Regions from separate parts of the Kitasatospora sp. NPDC088264 genome, predicted to be linked through region 3. Evidence: riboswitches for the same ligand, from Rfam matches in the RefSeq annotation. Region 3 holds a riboswitch; each other region holds the start of a gene.
What was found. Region 3 has a riboswitch for cyclic di-AMP ahead of AB0O82_RS34700 (transglycosylase family protein). Riboswitches for the same ligand answer to the same signal wherever they lie in the genome.
Positions count from the first base shown of each region.

Region 1: another riboswitch for cyclic di-AMP. It lies ahead of AB0O82_RS12905 (NlpC/P60 family protein); the one in region 3 lies ahead of AB0O82_RS34700 (transglycosylase family protein).
Region 2: another riboswitch for cyclic di-AMP. It lies ahead of AB0O82_RS00490 (glycoside hydrolase family 16 protein); the one in region 3 lies ahead of AB0O82_RS34700 (transglycosylase family protein).

Region 1 is NZ_JBFBIR010000012.1:145,177-151,232, forward strand. It holds gene AB0O82_RS12890 (glycosyltransferase 87 family protein) at 1-56, shown strand, start outside; gene AB0O82_RS12895 (hypothetical protein) at 121-1,152, opposite strand; gene AB0O82_RS12900 (NlpC/P60 family protein) at 1,362-2,408, opposite strand; gene AB0O82_RS12905 (NlpC/P60 family protein) at 2,635-3,780, opposite strand; cyclic di-AMP (ydaO/yuaA leader) riboswitch at 3,791-3,940, opposite strand; gene AB0O82_RS12910 (NlpC/P60 family protein) at 4,279-5,313, opposite strand; gene AB0O82_RS12915 (NYN domain-containing protein) at 5,514-6,056, opposite strand, start outside.
Region 2 is NZ_JBFBIR010000001.1:119,584-125,639, reverse strand. It holds gene AB0O82_RS00505 (alpha/beta hydrolase-fold protein) at 173-1,315, shown strand; gene AB0O82_RS00500 (MoaF N-terminal domain-containing protein) at 1,409-1,738, opposite strand; gene AB0O82_RS00495 (lipase) at 1,948-3,285, shown strand; cyclic di-AMP (ydaO/yuaA leader) riboswitch at 3,520-3,686, shown strand; gene AB0O82_RS00490 (glycoside hydrolase family 16 protein) at 3,689-5,023, shown strand; gene AB0O82_RS00485 (hypothetical protein) at 5,043-5,528, opposite strand; gene AB0O82_RS00480 (IclR family transcriptional regulator) at 5,848-6,056, opposite strand, start outside.
Region 3 is NZ_JBFBIR010000076.1:6,613-12,668, forward strand. It holds gene AB0O82_RS34690 (septum formation initiator family protein) at 1-189, opposite strand, end outside; gene eno (phosphopyruvate hydratase) at 396-1,682, opposite strand; gene AB0O82_RS34700 (transglycosylase family protein) at 1,950-2,867, opposite strand; cyclic di-AMP (ydaO/yuaA leader) riboswitch at 2,873-3,040, opposite strand; gene AB0O82_RS34705 (cytochrome P450) at 3,251-4,546, opposite strand; gene AB0O82_RS34710 (SDR family NAD(P)-dependent oxidoreductase) at 4,822-5,247, shown strand; gene AB0O82_RS34715 (MazG family protein) at 5,265-6,056, opposite strand, start outside.

The DNA.
Region 1 (6,056 bases), on a different contig from region 3:
GGCCCAGCACCCCGGCCAGGCAGCGGCCCGGCACCCCGGCCAGGCAGCGGCGCTGAACGCCGCGCGCGCCGTCAGGCTCTGTCCGGCCGATCCTGCCGGGCCCGCGACGCCGGACAGGACCTAATCGCGCAGCGCGGCCACCTCGTCCAGCCAGAGCCGGGTGAACTCGGCCAGGCCGACGCCCGGTCCGGCCCGGAGCAGCCGGTCCAGCCGGTGGTCCCGGTCCGCCCCCTCCCCGTCGGCCGCGCCGACCGCCCGGTAGAACGCCACGAGCCGCTCGGGCCCGTAGCGCCGGGCGAGCAGCTCGCAGGCGAGCCAGGCCTGCTCGTACGCCTGGGCGATGCCGTCGGCCCCCGCGGTGAAGTCCCGGTCGGCGGGCAGCGCGGTGGGCAGCCGGCCGGCGGCGACGTCCCGGGCCAGCTCGGGGGCGATCTGCTGCGGGCGCCGGCCGGAGCCCCGGTAGGCGGTCCAGTCGGCGACGCCCTCGGAGAGCCAGAGCGGTGTCCAGGCCCGGGTGTCGGCCCTGGTCGCGACGTGGGTGGCCTCGTGGGTGACGACCACCTGCCGGCCGAAGTCGCTGAGCCGCCCGAACGTGCCGGGGTTGACCAGCACCCGGTCGGCGGGGGTGTGCCAGGGCGCGCCGGGGGCGGCCGAGGTGACCGCCGCCATGCCCGCCCAGCCCGCCGGGTCGACCTCCAGCAGCCGGGCGAACTGCTCGGCGGTGGCGGGTACTTCGAGCAGCAGGCGGCCCGCCCAGCCGGTGCCCCAGACCTCGCTCACGGCGGGTGCGGCCCGGTCGGCCACCGCGACCAGACCGGCCGGGTCGGGCCCGTCGGCCAGTCCGAGCACCAGGCAGTGCGCGCCCGCCGCGGACCGGGCGGAGCCGAGGTCCCAGAGCGCCGGGGGCCCGCTCGCGCTCTCCTCCCGGTCGACCCGCCAGCCGCCGCCGGCCAGGACCAGGTCGATCCGGCGCGGGTACACCACCGGGTAGTCGTCGTACCCGGTGATCCGGACCGCCAGGTCGGCGGCGGCCGTGAGCCGCTCCGGTCCGGCGTCCGCGCCGAGCACCAGGTTGCGGTAGCCGGCCTCGATCGCCGCCGGTCCGGACCAGGAGGGCAACGCCCGGGCCCGCGCGTCCAGCAGCGCGGCCACCTCGGCCCGCCGGTCCGACGCCCACCGGTCCGACGCCCGCCCGGCCGCGGAGGGGGCCGCCGGGGCCGCCGGCGGCAGCGACAGCTGGGCCAGCCCGCCGGCCGCGAGCAGCAGCGCACCGCGCCGGGACAGCGTCCGGCGGGCGCCGTCTATCGGGTGGGGGGCATCGTCTATCGGGTGGGGGGCGTCGGGGTCGGACGGTGCCGGGCTCAGAGCCGGACCACCCCCGCGACCGGCATCGCGTTGACGCTCTCGTAGCGGACCTTGGCGCCCGGGTAGGGGGCGTGCACGATCACCCCGCCGCCGGCGTACATCCCGACGTGGTGCATGTCCCGGTAGAAGATCACCAGGTCTCCCGGCCGCGCTTCGGAGAGGCTGACCCGCTGCCCGGCGTACGCCTGGGCCTGCGAGGTGCGCGGCAGGGTCACTCCGGCCTGCCGCCAGCTGTAGTACATCAGACCGGAGCAGTCGAAGGCGCGGGGCCCGGTGGATCCGTAGAGGTAGGGCGAGCCGATCATCCGCACCGCGGCCGCCAGCGCGGCCGCCCCGCGCTCGGAGGCGGGCGGGGCCGTGCCGAGGTCCAGCCGGTCGGTGCCCCGGGTGGCGCGCTGCTCGGCCTCCCGGGCGTCCTGGGCGGCCATCCGGGCCCGCTCGGCGACGCCCAGGCTGTTGAGGAGCCGCTGGGCCTCGGTGAGCCGCTGCTGGATCTGCTGCTTGCTGTCGGCGAGCGAGCGGCGGGCCTGGTCGAGTTCGGCGAGCTTGCCGGCGGTCTCGGTGCGGCGCTGGTCGAGCCGGCGCTGGCGGGTGGCCAGTTCGTGCAGGGTCTCCTGCTGCCGCTCGGCGGCCTGGTCGAGGGTGCGGGCCCGGGACAGGTAGCCCTCCGGGTCGGTGGAGAGCATCAGCTGGACGGTCTGGGCCATGCCGCCGCCGCGGTACTCGGCGCCGGCCACGGTGGCGAGGTCGCCGCGCAACTGGTTGAGCTGGTCCTGGGCGACGGCGATCTCGCCCTGGAGGACGGTCGTCTCGCCCTGGAGCCGCTGCTGCGCCTCCTGGGCGGCGTTGTACTTCTCGGACGCCTGCTCGGCCTCGCCGTAGAGCTGCTCCACCTGCGCCTTGACGTCCTTGCGGGTGGGCGTGTCCGGCGCGGCGGGGGCGGCCTGGGCGCTGCCGCCCGTCGTCACACCCAGGGCGGTGGCGGCGGCCGCGGTCAGCACCAGCGCACGGGCGAGCAGTTGGGAACGACGGTGCACGGGCATGGCGGCAGCGGCTCCGATCCGGCGGTGGGCCCCGCCGCCGCCCCAACGCGGGCGGCCCTGGAAGCGGAGTCCGGTGGCAGACGTTAGCGAGTCCGGGCAACCGAGTCCAAACCCCTGCCAACCCGAATATTTGACCCGCAATCGGACATCAGTCCGATGCGCCGGAAAAGCCGCAGGCCCGGCCTTCCGTGGTGGAAGGCCGGGCCTGGGAGGGCCTGAGCGGGGATCAGACCCGCACGATGGAGGTCAGCGGCATGTTGCCGACGGCCTCGTAGCGGACCGACGCGCCCGGCTTGGGCGCGTGCAGCACCTGGCCGTTGCCCGCGTAGATGCCGACGTGGTGGGCGTCCCCGTAGAAGATCAGCAGGTCGCCGGGCTGGGCCTGGGAAAGGTCGGTGCCGATCCGGGTACCGGCGTGGGCCTGCTCCTGCGAGGTGCGCGGCAGCGAGACGTCGACCTGGTTGAACGCCCAGACCATCAGGCCCGAGCAGTCGAAGGAGCCGGGGCCGGAGGCGCCGTAGACGTACGGGCTGCCGATCTTGGAGGCGGCGATGGACAGCGCCGCGGCGCCGCGCGAGCTGCCGGCGCTCGGCTTGGTGACCGGCGCGGCGGGGGCCTGCGACGCGCTCAGGTCGGTGCGGCTGTTGTCGCGGGAGGAGCGGTCGGCGGCCTGCTGGGCCGCCGCCTGCTGCTGGGCGGCCTTCGCGGCGGCGTCGGCCTTCGCCTTGGCCTCGGCGGCGGCCTTCTCCTCGGCCGCGCGGATCGCCTGGCGCTCCTGCTCGGACAGGGTGTTGAAGAGGTCCTGCGCGGCCTTGAGCTTGCCCTGGACCTCGTCCTTGGCGCTCTTCAGCTGCTGGGTGGTGGTCTCCATCTCGGCGAGCTTGCCCTGGGCCTCGGAGCGCACCTGGTCGAGCTTGCGCTGCTCGTCCTGGAGCTGCTTGAGCTGGCCCTTCTGGGTGCCGCCGGCCTGGTTCAGCGTGTCGGCCTGGCTCAGGAAGGTGTCCGGGCTGGCGGAGAACATCAGCTGGACGGTCTGGGATATGCCGCCGTTGCGGTACTGCTCGCCGGCGATCTCGGCCAGGCCGCCCTGGAGGTCGGTCACCTGCCCCTGCTGCCGCGCCACCTGGTCCTGCAGGTCGGTGACCTGCTTCTGCAGCTGCTGCTGCTTCTCCTGGGCGGCGTTGAGCTTCTCGGTCGCGACCTCGGCCTGCTCGTTGAGCTGGTCGACCTGCTCCTTGACCTGGTCCTTGGTCGGCTGCGGGTCGGCGTGGGCGCCGGACTGCGCGGACAGCGCGACGGCCGCCGCGGCGAAGCCGGTCAGGATCGAGACCCGGGTGCGACTGGCGGGCTTGGGACGACGATGGGACGCCACGAAGGCGGACTCCTTCTTCCTACGCCGTCTACCGGGTGAGCTGACGGGTTCGGGCCGGAAGCGTGCCCTACGACGCCTCACGGCCGTTCCACCGGCCGACCTGGCGCCGATTCACCCCGGAGGAACGTGGTTCCCCGGCTCCGTTCGACAGCACCCCCGACTGCTGGGCTCCCCGTCGGGCAGGCACTGGGCCCGCCCCGCTGCGTCACGAACTCGACGGAAACCACCGCCGTCACCCTGGCTGGGCGATCGGGAGTGCGGTGGTTCGGGGCACGACCCTAGTAACTGAACCGTGATCCGTTCAAATCCTTGTCAGAAAAAAGACGGAAGAAGACCAAAGTTCTTTTGTGAATATGACACATAGTGATCACCGCCGTACGCAAAGCTGATCACTCTTCACCGGGGACTCGCGCTGCGGACAAAACCCGAACGCCACCCCCGGTCGGAGGGTGGCGTGGATCACAGGCCCGGACGGGGCCCTTCGGGCGTGTCGGGCCGTCAGACCCGGCGGATCGTGTTGATCGGCATCGCGTCGACCTTCATCACCTTCACCACGTCGCCGGTGTGCGGCGCGTGCACCACCATGCCGTTGCCGATGTACATCCCGACGTGGTGCCGGTCGGCGCCGTAGATGACCAGGTCGCCCGGCTGGGCCTGGTCCAGCGAGACCTTGGTGCCGACGTTGCCCTGCTCCTGCGAGGTGCGCGGCAGCGAGACGCCGGCCTGGCCGTACGCCCAGACCATCAGGCCCGAGCAGTCGAAGGTGGTCGAGCCGGTGGCGCCCCACACGTACGGCGAGCCCTGCTTGCTCATCGCCTTGGCCACGGCCACGCCCGCGTAGCCGCCGGCCTGCGGGAGGCTGCCGAGGTCGGCACGGTCGCTGCCGCGCGAGGCGCGGTCGTCCTGCTGCTGCTGGGCCCGCAGCGCGGCGCGGTCGGAGGCGCTGAGCGAGTTCAGCAGGTCCTGCGCGGCCTTCAGCTTCTGGTTGACGTCCGTCTTGGCCTGGTTCAGGTCCTTGGTGGTGGAGTCGAGCGAGGCCAGGACGGCGGCGGCCTCGGACTTCTCCTGGTCCAGCCGGCGCTGCTGGTCCAGCAGTCCCTTGAGCGCCTCCGACTCGCTGGCGCTGGCCTGCTGGGCGCTGGACGCCTTCTCCAGGTAGCCCGACGGGTCCGAGGAGAGCATCAGCTGGACGGACGGGTCGATGCCGCCGGTGCGGTACTGCTCGCCCGCCACGCCGGCCAGGCCGGTCTGGAGCTGGGTCATCTCGTCCTGGCTGCGGGCCACCTTGTCCTGCAGCTGGTCGGACTGCTTGCGGAGCTGGTCGGCCCGCTCCTTGGCGCCGTTGTACTTCTCCGCCGCCTGCTCCTGGTCCTGCTGGAGCTGGTCGATCTGCGCCTTGACGTCGGTCTTGCTCGGCTGGGGCGCGGCGTGCGCGGCGACCTGCGCGGAGAGGGCGACCGCGGTCGCCGCGGCAGCGGTGAGCACGGAGACCCGGGCGCGGCTCGGCTGCTTGGGACGGCGGTGGGAGGCCAAGGGAATTGCTCCTTCTTCCATCGGCCTCACCCGATCAGGTGAGAATCCGGAAAATAGGTTTGACGCCACACCCTAGGGAAGATCCACGGGTTTTGCCACTCCCCCGAAGGCGTGAACTCCACTTCCCCCGCAGGCTTCACTGGATGTGCACACCGCCGCAAACCGGGCGCTGACCAGGCCTCATCCCACCGCGGCAGCCGTCAGGGCCGCGCCAGCCGGTTCAGCAGCAGAACGGAAGCCACGGGGCGCGCGCCGGCCTTCCGCACGCCCTCCGCGACCTCCCGGTCGGTGGACACCACCACCACCGGACGACCCTGCGGCTCGGCCCGCACCAGACGGCGGATCAGCTCGTCCGCGGTCTCGCCGGTCCGGCTGAACCGCACCCGCACCCCGCGCGGTGGCGCCATGATCACCGGAACGTCCAGGTCCTGCCCGTCGAACACGCAGGTGACCTCCGCCTGCGTGCGCTGGGCCAGCATCGCCAGCCCGCCCAGCAGCCGGATCCGCTGCTGCTCCAGCGGCAGCGTCGGATAGCCCGTCTTGGTCACGTTGTAGCCGTCCACCACCAGGTGCACCTGCGGGATCGCCAGCAGCTGGTCCAGCAGCGCCGGATCGTCGTCGGCCAGACCGCGCCGGGCCACGTCGTGCGGCGAGGCCGCACCCGGCACCACCGCCTCCACCAGGTCCCCCGGCCGGATCTGGGAGACCGGCAGCGCCAGCTCCCGCTGGAGCCCCTGCGCCGA
Region 2 (6,056 bases), on a different contig from region 3:
GTTATCTGTTATCTGTTATCTGTTATCTGTCGGCTGTCATCTGTCATCTGTTCCTCCTCCCCGGCCCCGTTAGGGTGGGTGATCGCGCGCCCCGGTGGGGGAACCGGGGTGACCACCTCGGATGTCCTGGACGGAGGGGGCGGGGAGTTCGAGGCGTGGGAGCAAGTAGGACATGGGTCTGACGAGCCACAAGGTGTTGGCGCTGGCCGTATTGATCGCCGTCGTGATGACGGCCGGCACGGTCTGGCTGTGGCCAAGACTCGCCAAGCAGACCTGGCAGGCGGTGCTCGGCCGGATCGGCTCCCTGCTCGCCACCCAGCTCGCGGTGCTGGCCGCGCTCGGCCTGGTGGCGAACAACTACTTCGCCTTCTACAGCAGTTGGGACGACCTGCTGGGCACCGGTGACACCGGCCCGGTGGTGATCCACAACAAGGCGGACGCGTCCGGCCGGCTGCTCGTGGAGACGATCGGCCACGCCTCCGTCAAGGGCGGCGGCGCGATGGGCCGCGAGCCCAGCCAGTCCGGTGAGATCCGCAAGGTGCGGATCGACGGCGCGGCCAGCCGGCTGTCCACCGAGGGGTACGTCTTCCTGCCGCCGCAGTACTTCCAACCGGAGTACGCGCAGCGGCAGTTCCCGGCGGTGATCGTCAGCACCGGCTTCCCCGGGATCGCCGAGAACCTGATCACCCGGTTCAACTACCCGGGCGCAGCGCTCAAGTTGCTCCAGGACGGCAACATGCAGCCGACCGTCATGGTGCTGATGCGCCCCTCGCCGGCCCTGCCGCAGGACACCGAGTGCGAGGACATTCCGGGCGGCGCGCAGTCCGACACGTACTTCACCAAGGACGTCCCTTCAGCGATCCAGGCGAGCTTCCGGGTCTCCTCCGACCCGCAGGCCTGGGCCTTCATGGGCAACTCGACCGGCGGCTACTGCGCCCTCAAGCTGGCCATGCGCCACCCGGACGTCTTTCCGACCGCCGTCGCGCTCTCCGCCTACTACGACGCCGCCGACGACCCGACCACGGGCGACCTGTTCGGCGGCAGCAAGCAGCGTCGTGACGAGGCCAACCTGATGTGGCGGTTGAAGAACCTGCCGCAGCCCAAGGTGTCCGTGCTGCTGGCCGGCACCAAGAAGGGCGACGGCGACTACCGGCGCGACACCGAGGCCTTCGTCGACGCCGTGCAGTCCCCGATGAAGGTCTCCTACAGCATGTTGGAGAACGGCGGCCACAACTTCGAGACCTGGAGCGCGCTGCTGCCGTCCTCGCTGGAGTGGCTGTCCCAGCACCTCAAGGTCCCGAACCAGGCCGCCTGAGCAGACCGTCTGAGCAGACCGTCTGAGCAGGCAGTCTGCCCAGACGGCCTGAGTAAGCCGACGGACAGCGAGGGGGCGCGGGGGCGGTGAGGCTCAGGCCACCCGCTCCAGCGTCCCGGTGTGCAGCTCGCCGACCCGGCCGCCCTCGCCCTCGTACGTCCAGAAGGCGCGTACCGTCAGCCGGCCGAGGTCCATCACGTGGCTGACGGTGATCCCGCTCTCCTCGGTCCAGCTGATGAAGTAGATCTCCGGCGCCACCTCGGCGACGTGCAGCCGCACGTCCTCCCACTGGCCCGCCGACTCGCCGAGGCCCTCCCAGCGCAGCCGCCTGCCGTCGGCCGAGTAGGTGTTGCGGAAGGCCGCGCCGTTGTCGGCCCGGAAGAGGTAGGTGCGGCCGGCGAAGGCGGGCAGGGGCGCGGTCATGGTGGGGCGGTACCTCGTTCCTGTGGGGCCGTGCACGGCGGTCTTGTGCACTGCGGAAGATGTCGGACCTCCAATTTATCCGACCCGGTGAGCCGGGTGGGCGCACCCGTGGACGGTGCGCCACGGCACCGGCCGCCACCGCGCAGGCCGGCGCGGTGTGCGGCGGGCACCTGGGCGCCCGCCGGCGGCCGGTCCTACCGTCCACCCCCATGAGACGCACCCCCACTCCCGTGCGGCACACCCCCACCGCCGTCAGACGCACCCCCACCGCGTTGTCCGCCCTCCTGCTCACCCTCGCCGCGCTGCTCCTCGGCACCCCCACTCCCGCCCAGGCCACCGTCGCCCAGACCGCCACTGCCCAGACCGCCGCCCAGGCGGCCACCGCCCCGCTCGCCCTCGAAGCCGCCTTCCCCGCCCCCGGCAACGGCTGGGCCAAGGTCGAGCGCTACCTCGACACCACCCCCGGCTTCCGTACCGAGCAGTACCCGGCCGACGGCCGCGGCGACCAGGACGGCGCCCGCCGGACGTACTTCGGCGGCACCGGCCAGCCCTCCTCCAGCCGCTTCCTGCTGTACTCGGCGACCGGCTGGGACACCGGTAGCCGTCCGACCCCCGTGCTGCTGGTCCACGGCGCCAACGACAACGCCGACCGCGCCTGGGCGAACCCGGGGGAGAGCGGCACCTGCGGTGCCTCCGCCTGCCCGTCCACCGGCCTCGCCCAGTACCTCGCCGGCACCGGCCACCGGGTGTTCGCCATCGGCTTCGCCCACAAACAGGGCGACAACCTGCTCCAGGCGCAGGCCGTCGGCGACGCCGTCGCGCTGATCCGGGCCCGCCTCGGCGTCCCCCAGGTGGACGTGGTGGCCTGGAGCAAGGGCGAGGTCGCCGCCCGGGCGTACGTGTCCTCGGTGCGCCCGTCCTGGGGGCGGGCCTACGCGGGCGACGTGCGCCGCCTGATCACCCTCGGGGGCCCGAACGGCGGGCTCGACTACGTGTACGCGCACGGCTGGTCGTTCGACCTCGCGAGCTGGCCGGCCTGCGGCGGCACCGCCAACGCGCCGTCCCCGCACCTCTACATGACCTGCTACGGCACCTACACGGCGCAGCCCTGCCTCGGCGTGCTGCCCACCGGCGGCTACGACTGCTACCCGGGCCAGCGCCAGCTGCTCGCCCGCTGGGACGGCCGGTACGGGGTGGACGGCACCGCCCAGGACTGGTGGACCACCTACTACGGCGGCCAGGGCTTCTACACCTCCGGCCAGGGCATCCAGGCGGCGATCGACGCCGGTTCGCTGATCGCGCCGCTGCAACAGGCGGGCGTCCCCGCGTCGGTGCGCACCTATCTGCTCGCGGGCGGGTCCGCCGACATCCCGGGCGTGCTCAACGAGAACCGGGGGCCCAGCGACGGCATCGTGTTCACCGCGAGCGCCCTGGACACCACCGGCATCGCGACGATCGGCGGCACCCGGCTGCTCACCGGCCTCAACCACCTGGAACTCGCCTGGGCACCGGAGGCCGAGAGCCAGGTCGACAACTGGCTCGCTTGACCCGTGGACCGCCGATTCGCCGATTCGCCGATTCGTCGTTCGGCAGCTCGACGGCTCCGCTGATCCGTCCCAACTGATCCACCACGCAGCGTCGTTGATCGACACCACTGTGACCTGTGCGACAACCGGCCCGAGCAGGTTGTCCGTTCACGGACGGCCTGCCTAGCCTGCAACCGTCGTCCGCCCTCGCGGACCCCCGCCGCCGGGACGCCGAGTCCTGTCCACCCGCCGGCCGGCAACCGAGCACCACAGCGGACGGGAGCGGGGGAACCAAGGTCAGCGCCCGGCCCGTACGCTCCCGCGTGCGGGCCGTGGCTAGGGGTGAAGCCGCTTCCACCGGCGGCCGGGCTGCCTCAGCCCGAATCCGACAGCTCACCTCGCAGGCGTCGCAGAGGACACTGCCATGCACCAGCCTGCCCGGCGCCGCGCGCCGCGCCACGCCCGCCCCTCCCACCGGGGCCGCAACGCCGCCCTCGCCGTCACCGGAGCGCTCGCCGTCACCGGCGCCGGACTGCTCGGCCTGCCGGCCGTCTCCGGCGCCCAGGCCGCCACCGCCCCGACCGTCACCCAGGACCGGCTCGCCCCGGCGACCATGGTCGCCAACCAGGCCGCCACCGCCTCGCTGACCCTCCACTCCTCGGCCTGCTTCACCGCGAAGACCGTCGGCGTGGGCGTCCGGAACGCGGCCGGTGCGAACCTCGACTTCCCGGGCAACGCCTCCAATGTGCAGATCTGCCCGAGCGGCCTGTCCTTCACCAGCGGCGCACGCGCCCTGCCGGCCGGGACGTACACCCAGTTCGGCTTCTGGCAGGACCTCGGCGGGGCCTGGCACAACCTGGCCTCGCAGCAGCTGGTGGTCTCCAGCACCCCGGCGCCGACTCCGCCCCCGACCCCGACGCCCACCACGAAGCCGACTCCCGCCCCGACCCCGACTCCCGCCCCGACCCCGACGGCGACCCCCACCGCGAAGCCGACCCCGACGAGCAGCCCGAGCCCGAGCAGCCCGAGCGCCACCGCCAGCCCGTCGGCCGGCACCCCCGCATCCCCGGTCGCCGGCAAGTCGCTGACCTGGTCCGACGAGTTCAACGGCCCGATCAGCTGGGGCTCGCGCTGGGTCGGCGACAAGAGCACCGCGTACAAGTACGGCAACCACAACCCGGACGACAACAAGCTCGACCTGCTGAACAAGAACAACGTCAGCGTCGCGAACGGGGTCGCCACCTTCACCGCCGCGCCCGGCACCACCACGCTGGAGAACGGCAAGCAGGCCTGGAACACCGGCTTCCTGACCACCGAGGGCTCCAGCGAGGGCTTCCAGGTCAGGACCGGCGACTACGCCGAGACCCGGGTCAAGCTGCCGTCCGGCTCCGGCGCCTGGCCGGCCTTCTGGACCTGGAAGAACGGCAACGGGGAGGTCGACTCCTTCGAGTACCACCCCGACAACCCGAACCTGCTGGAGCTGACCAACCACGTCAACCCCGGCAACCCCAAGTACTACACCGACGCCGGCGCCGTCGCGAAGGACCAGTGGGTGACCATCGGCACCTATTACGGCGCCACCTCGGTGGACTGGTACGTCAACGGCGCCAAGGTGTTCTCGGACGGCAAGGGCGTCGGCGCCAACTGGTCGGCGTACCTGATCCTCAACCTGTCGGTCGGCGCGGGGAAGTACCACCCGGCGCCGCAGGGCACCGCCCCGATCACCTTCGCCGCCGACTACGTCCGCGTGTACCGGTAGGGCCTTCGGGGCTTCCGGGTCAGGAACCGGGAGCCGTCTCGACCACCGTGATGTCGAACGGCTGCCGGTTGTTCCCCTCGTCCGGGTCGTCCACGCCGCGCACCGAGACCGAGCCGCCGGTGAGCTTGCCGATCCGCAGGTCCGGGGAGAGGCGCACCGGTACCAGCGCGGTCGCGCTGCGCAGCGGGGGCAGTCCGGCCGGGAAGACACAGCGCACCTGCCGGCCGTTGAGCCGCACCTCGCAGTCCTCGGGGAAGTACGGGCCCACTGGGGAGACCCCGGGAGGCAGCGTCACCAGCACGGTGAACGGTGCGGCGGTGGTGTCCGGGCCGCGGTTGGCGATGAAGGCGTGGACGGTGGTGGTGCCGCCGGGCGGGGCGGCGTCCGGGTCGAGCCGGACCACCTCCAGATCGGAGCGGGACGCCGTGGGGGCTGCCGTGTCCACCGCCGGCCGGGGCTCGGGCCGCCGCAGCGCCCAGGACGGGCCGGCGGTCAGCGTCGCCACCGAACAGCCGGCCGCCATCGCGGCGACGAGCGAGGCCGCGCGGAATCCGCGGAGCCTGCTGGCCTGCCCGGACCCGCCCCGCCTGGACCCGCCCTGCCCGGACCCGCCTCGCATTGTCGAACGCCTGTACGTCATCGTCGTCCACCCTGTCCCGGGGCCCCGGCCGCCCGCGCCGCTGCGGGCCGCGTCCGCACCAGGGTGGCGGAGCCTGCGCCGGGGGCCGGTGCAACCCGCTCGGCGTCCGCCCGAACGGGGGAGCGTACGTACGGGAAGTCGACCGGATCGACTTCCCGTGCGTGAAGCGGGCGGTGGCGACGGGTCAGGGTGCGAGGACCTGCCCCAGCCGGGTCGCGATGTGATGCATCACCGGCACCAGCGAGGACGTGCCGGCCTGCTCCTCCAGGGCCCGGATGCGGGCCTCCGGGCCGGACACCGACAGGGCGGTGGGCGTCGGCGCGCCCGGTACGGCGAGCGCGATGCAGCGGACGCCGATCTCCTGCTCCTGGTCGTCGACCACGTAGCCGCGCT
Region 3 (6,056 bases):
CCAGCGGGCCTTCTCCCGGCGCAGCTGCTCGACCTGCTGGCGGGAGCGGTCGGCCTTCGCCTGCTGGGCGGAGATCTCGGCGCGCTGGGAGATGAACTGCCGCGTCGGGTAGGCGAGGATCGCCACCAGCGAGCAGAGCACCAGGACGAGGACGGTCGCCCGGCTCGTGAAGCGAGGCCGGGCCGCCAAGCCCGGGATCCTCCAGCCTGCCATCTCCCGTTCCCCTCCTGGTCGCGACGGTGCCCCGCCGTCCACCCTACGGGGTGAACGGCGGGGCACCGGTCAGGCGTGCTCACCGGTCGGCGGAGCGACCGTGCTCGCCGCTCCGAGGAGCGGCTGAGCCTGCTGCTCCGCGGAGCGGCCGTGCTTGCTACTCCGCGGAGCGGCTGTGCTTGCTATTCCGCGGAGCGGAAGCGCGGGAAGGCGCCGCGGCCGGCGTACTCGGCGGCGTCGTCGAGGATCTCCTCGATGCGCAGCAGCTGGTTGTACTTGGCGACGCGCTCGGAGCGGGCCGGGGCACCGGTCTTGATCTGGCCGCAGTTGGTGGCGACGGCCAGGTCGGCGATGGTGACGTCCTCGGTCTCGCCGGAGCGGTGCGACATCATGCAGCGGTAGCCGTTGCGCTGGGCCAGCTCGACGGCGTCCAGGGTCTCGGTCAGCGAGCCGATCTGGTTCACCTTCACCAGCAGCGCGTTGGCGGTGCCGGTCTCGATGCCCCTGGCCAGGCGGGCCGGGTTGGTGACGAACAGGTCGTCGCCGACCAGCTGGACCTTGTCGCCCAGCTTGACGGTCATGGCCTTCCAGCCGTCCCAGTCCGACTCGTCCAGCGGGTCCTCGATGGAGACCAGCGGGTAGGCGTCGACCAGCTCGGCGTAGTACTCGATGAGCTCGGCGGCGGAGATGGCCTTGCCCTCGAACTGGTAGGCGCCGTCCTCGTAGAACTCGGACGCGGCGACGTCCAGGGCGAGCGCGATGTCACGGCCGGGCACGTAGCCGGCCTTCTGGATGGCCTCGGTGATGAGGTCCAGGGCCTCGCGGTTGCTGTCCAGGTTCGGCGCGAAGCCGCCCTCGTCGCCGAGGCCGGTGGACAGGCCGCGCTCCTTCAGCACGCCCTTGAGGGTGTGGTAGACCTCGACGCCCCAGCGGACGGCCTCGGAGAAGGACTCCGCGCCGATCGGGGCGATCATGAACTCCTGGATGTCGACGTTGGAGTCCGCGTGCGAACCGCCGTTGAGGATGTTCATCATCGGAACGGGCAGCACGTGCGCGTTCGGGCCGCCCAGGTAGCGGAACAGCGGCAGGTCGCTGGCCTCGGAGGCGGCGTGCGCCACGGCCAGCGAGACGCCCAGGATCGCGTTGGCGCCGAGCGAGGACTTGTCCGGGGTGGCGTCCAGGTCGAGCATGGCCTGGTCGATCAGGCGCTGCTCGGTGGCGTCGTAGCCGACCAGCTCCGGGCCGATCTGCTCGATGACGGCCAGGACGGCCTTCTCCACGCCCTTGCCGAAGTAGCGGTTCTTGTCACCGTCGCGCAGCTCGAGCGCCTCGAAGGCGCCGGTGGAGGCACCCGACGGGACAGCGGCACGGCCGGTGCTGCCGTCGTCGAGGCCGACCTCGACCTCGACCGTGGGGTTGCCACGCGAGTCGAGGATCTCACGGGCTACGACGACATCGATGGACGGCACGAGGCATCTCCTTGCGGAAGCAGGGTCCGGCTGACGTTGGGTGCTGCCGGCGGGACGATTGCGGAGTCGTTACGACCAGAGCCTAACCGCCCCGGCCCCCGGGGCCGCGCTGGCCTCGGTCCCGTCTCAGCGTGTGGCCCGGCTACCCACCGGTAGTTCACCTGCTTGCCCGATCGAAGCGGGCGAATACGGGGGAATGCGGGCGAAGGGGGACAGGTCCCGTCCCCCTTCGCCCGCAGGGCGCGGGCCGTTCAGGGCCCGGGCCGCTCAGCCGAGGTGCAGCACCTGGCCGGGCATGATCAGGTTGGGGTTGCCGCCGACGGTGCCGCGGTTGCCGTCGTACACCGACTGCCAGCCGCCGGACACGCCCTGGGCGGCGGCGATCGTCGACAGCGTGTCGCCGGCCCGGACGGTGTAGTCGTGACCGCCCTGCGCGGCGGCGGGCTGCGCGGCCGGGGCGGACTGCGCGGGCTGCGCGGCGCGGGGCGCGTACTGCGGCTGGGCGGCGGGCTGGCCCGCGTACTGCTGGTAGACGCTCTGGTGGCTGGTCCAGTACCAGGCGCCGTTGTTCTGGTACCAGTACACCTTCGCGTCGGCGTCCCAGCCGGCCTTGCCGGAGAAGCCCTGGGTCTGCGGCTGCGTCTGCTGCGGGGCCTGCTGGACGGGCTGCTGGGCGGCCGGCTTCGGGGCGGCCTGCTTGACCGGCTGCTGGGCGGGCTTCGGGGCCTGCGCCTGCTGGGTCGGCTTGGCGGCGGACTGCTTGGCGGGCTTGGCGTCCGTGGAGGTGTCCACGGAGGCCGGGGCGCCGCCCTTGCTCAGGCCGGCCTTCTGGGAGCAGACCGGCCAGGCGCCCGGGCCCTGCGAGGCCAGCACCTTCTCGGCGACCGAGATCTGCTGCGCCTTGCTGGCCTGGTTGGCCTGCGGGGCGTAGGAGGTGCCGCCGTACGCCTTCCAGGTGCTGGGCGTGAACTGCAGGCCGCCGGAGAAGCCGTTGCCGGTGTTGATGCTCCAGTTGCCGCCGCTCTCGCACTGGGCGACGGCGTCCCAGGTGGAGGCCGGGGCGGCGGAGGCGCCGGTGGCGGTGAGGAGCGGCATCGCGAGTCCGACGCCGGCCACACCGGCGACGGCGATGGCCTTCTCGGTCTGGGTGCGACGGCGGTGGCGGCCGGTTCCAACGAACAGCATGAAGAGGTCCCTCTCCGCACGCCTGCGAGGTGAGCTGTCGGGTTCGGACCGGGAGGTGGCCCGGCCGCCGAAAGCGGAAACGATTCCGCTCGGGCGGCTTCACCCCAAGCCGTCGGGGAACGGCAACAAACCTGGTTCCCCCGCCCCTGCCCAGGGTCTGGTCGGTTTCCCGTGACGCGGCGGGCAGGATTCGGCGTTCCGCGCACGAGGTCCGCAGCTGCGAACTCCAGGGAGAGTAGACAGATCATCAGACCAATAACAAGCTCATATCACCGATATCACACACAAATTACGGCGCGTGGTCAATCGCCTACCAACGGCGGCGGTATGTCCGGATTAATGCGGGTTCAGGCCTGGCTCCACGGGCCGCCGGAGACATGCCGTCAGCGTGTCGGGGCGTCGGTCGGCGTGACCGGCGGCGCGTACGGAGAGCAGGTCTCCGGAGTGAATTCGACCGGGAGTTCCCGCAGGCCACGCATGATCAGGCCGCCCCTCCAGCGCAGGTTCTCCGGGTTTTCCGCGAGCCGCAGGTCCGGCAGCCGGGAAAGCAGCGTGGCCAGTGCGCTCCGCCCCTCCAGGCGGGCCAGCGGGGCGCCGATGCAGTAGTGGATCCCGTGGCCGAAACCCAGGTGCGGATTGTCCGTGCGGGCCAGGTCCAGGGTGTTCTCGTCCGCGAACCTGGCCGGATCGCGATCCGCCGCGGCCAGCACCACCAGCACCGGATCGCCCACCGGGATGTCCACCCCGCCGATCGACAGCGGCCGCGTCGCGAAACGCCACGTCGCCATCTCCACCGGCCCGTCGTAGCGCAGGAGTTCCTCGATCCCGGTCTCCAGCAGCGCCGCCTCGCCGCGCACCACCGACTCCTGCAGCAGCCTGCGCTGCTCCGGGTTGCGCAGCAGCGCGTACGTGCCGTTGCCGATCAGGTTGACGGTCGTCTCGAACCCCGCGAACAGGAGGATGAACGCCATCGCGGCGGCCTCGTTCTCGTTCAGGTGCTCGCCGTGGTCGCTCGCCCGGATCAGGCCCGAGATCAAGTCATCACCCGGATCCGCCCGCTTGCGGTGGATCAGCTCCAGCAGGTACGCCCGCATCCGCTTCACCGCCCGCCCCACGCCGCCGCGTTGGCCGCCGCCGTGCCGGATCATCATCCCGGCCCAGTCCCGGAAGTCGTCCTGGTCCTCGGCCGGCACACCCAGCAGGTCGCAGATCGCGTAGATGGGGAGCGGGAACGCGAACTCGTGGATCAGGTCCGCCGAACCGCGCTGCGCGAAGCCGTCGATCAGCCGGTCCGTGAGCTGCTGCACCCGCGGCTCGAACTCCGCCACCCGGCGCGGCGTGAACGCCTTCGACACCAGCCGGCGCAGCCGGGTGTGGTCCGGCGGGTCGATGTTCAGCAGATGCGTCATCAAGTCCGCCTGGCGTTCCCCCGGAATTCCCACCCGCCCGGTGCGGTGCGCCTGCTCGCTGTGGTGTGCCGGGTTCTTCGACAGCCGGCCGTCCGCCAGCGCCTGCCGAGCGTCCGCGTAGCGGGTCACCAGCCAGGCCTCCACCCCACTCGGCAGCGTCGTGCGGTGCACCGGGGCGTGCTCGCGCAACCAGGCGTAGGCGGGGTACGGATCGGTGGCGAACTCCCAGGTGAAGAGCTGCGGGGCGGCGGGATCGGGCTGCACTGGCATGCGTCGACCGTATCCGGTGGGTCGGGGCCGCACCGCCTCCGGCGGACGCGACCGGCGGGGCCGGATCGTCGACACCCGGCGGACGGCCCGCCAACGCTCCGTGGACGCCCCGTGGACGGTCCGTGGACAGCTCTTGGACAGCTCTTGGCCGGGTGGCGGGCGTGACCCTGGTCACCTGAGGGGTAATCCCTGTTGCGGAGGGTCAGGACCTGCCTACGATCCTCCGCAGAAATCGTGGGCGCCGGTGCGGTGTCGCCCACAGGGAGGAGCAGACCATGCGGGTCAGCGGGGCAGTCGTCGTCATCGCGGTACTCGACGGCGGATCGGGAGCCGAGCTCGCCCGCCGGTTCGCCGCCGCCGGCGCCGCCGGAGTGCTGATCGCCGACCAGCGTGCGGGCGTCGCCGAGGACCTCGCCACCGAACTCGACCGGCCGGGCTGCCCCGTCGTCGGCGTCGGCGGCGACATCCGCCGCCCCAGCGACGTCGCCGCCCTCGTCGACACCGCCGAGAAGCACCTCGGCCCCATCGACCTGTTCTGCGTCGCCGGCCCCGACGGCGAGCGGATCGTCTCGCTCGCCGAACTGCCCGCCCGCCTCGACCTCGAACGCCTCGCCGAACTCCTCGCCCTCGTCGGCGAGGCCATCGGCGAAGTCGTCCCCCGGCAGCGGCGGCCGATCGAGAACACCGCCACGGCCGCCTGAGGCCCTGCCCGGGCCCGCTACTCGCCGACCGGCCCGAGGCCCTCGGCCGCGCGCACCGCGTCCCGGTAACCGCGCGCGGCCGAGCGCAGCGCCGCGTCCACGTCCACCCCGGCGTCGTACGCCCGCTGCGCCACCGCCAGCAGCAGCCGGCCCGCCGACTGCGCCGTCAGCTCCGCCGGCAGCGCGTACGGCTCGTCCGGCACGCCCGCGAAGCCCGCCCGGCGCACCCGCGACACCAGCTTCGCCGCGTACGCCAGCGACGGCAGCCCGGCCGGCACGCCGTCCAGCACCGACTCCCGGTCCGCCTTCTCGGCCGCCTTCAGCTGCTCCCAGTTCGCCTCCACCTCGGCGGCGCCCTCCGCCTCGACGTCCCCGAACACGTGCGGGTGCCGGTACATCAGCTTCTCGACGATGTCACCGGCCACGTCGTCGATCGAGAACGCCTCCGCCGGGTGCTCCTCGGCGATCCGGGAGTGGAAGAACACCTGGAGCAGCACGTCGCCCAACTCCTCGCGCAGCGTCTCCCGGTCCCCCTCCTCGATCGCCTCGACCAGCTCGTACGCCTCCTCGACCAGGTACTTCACCAGGCTCTCGTGCGTCTGCTCGGCGTCCCACGGGCAACCGCCCGGCGAGCGCAGCCGGTCCATCACCGACACCAGGTCCAGCAGCCGCGCCCCCGGCAGGTCGTACGACCCCGGCAGCACCTCGATCTCCGGCACCTCACCGGCGTGCTCCACCGCCAGCCGCGCCAGCGCGTCCGTCAGCCCCGGATCCCCGTCCGGGCTGCCCAGCCACACCGTCGGCCCAGC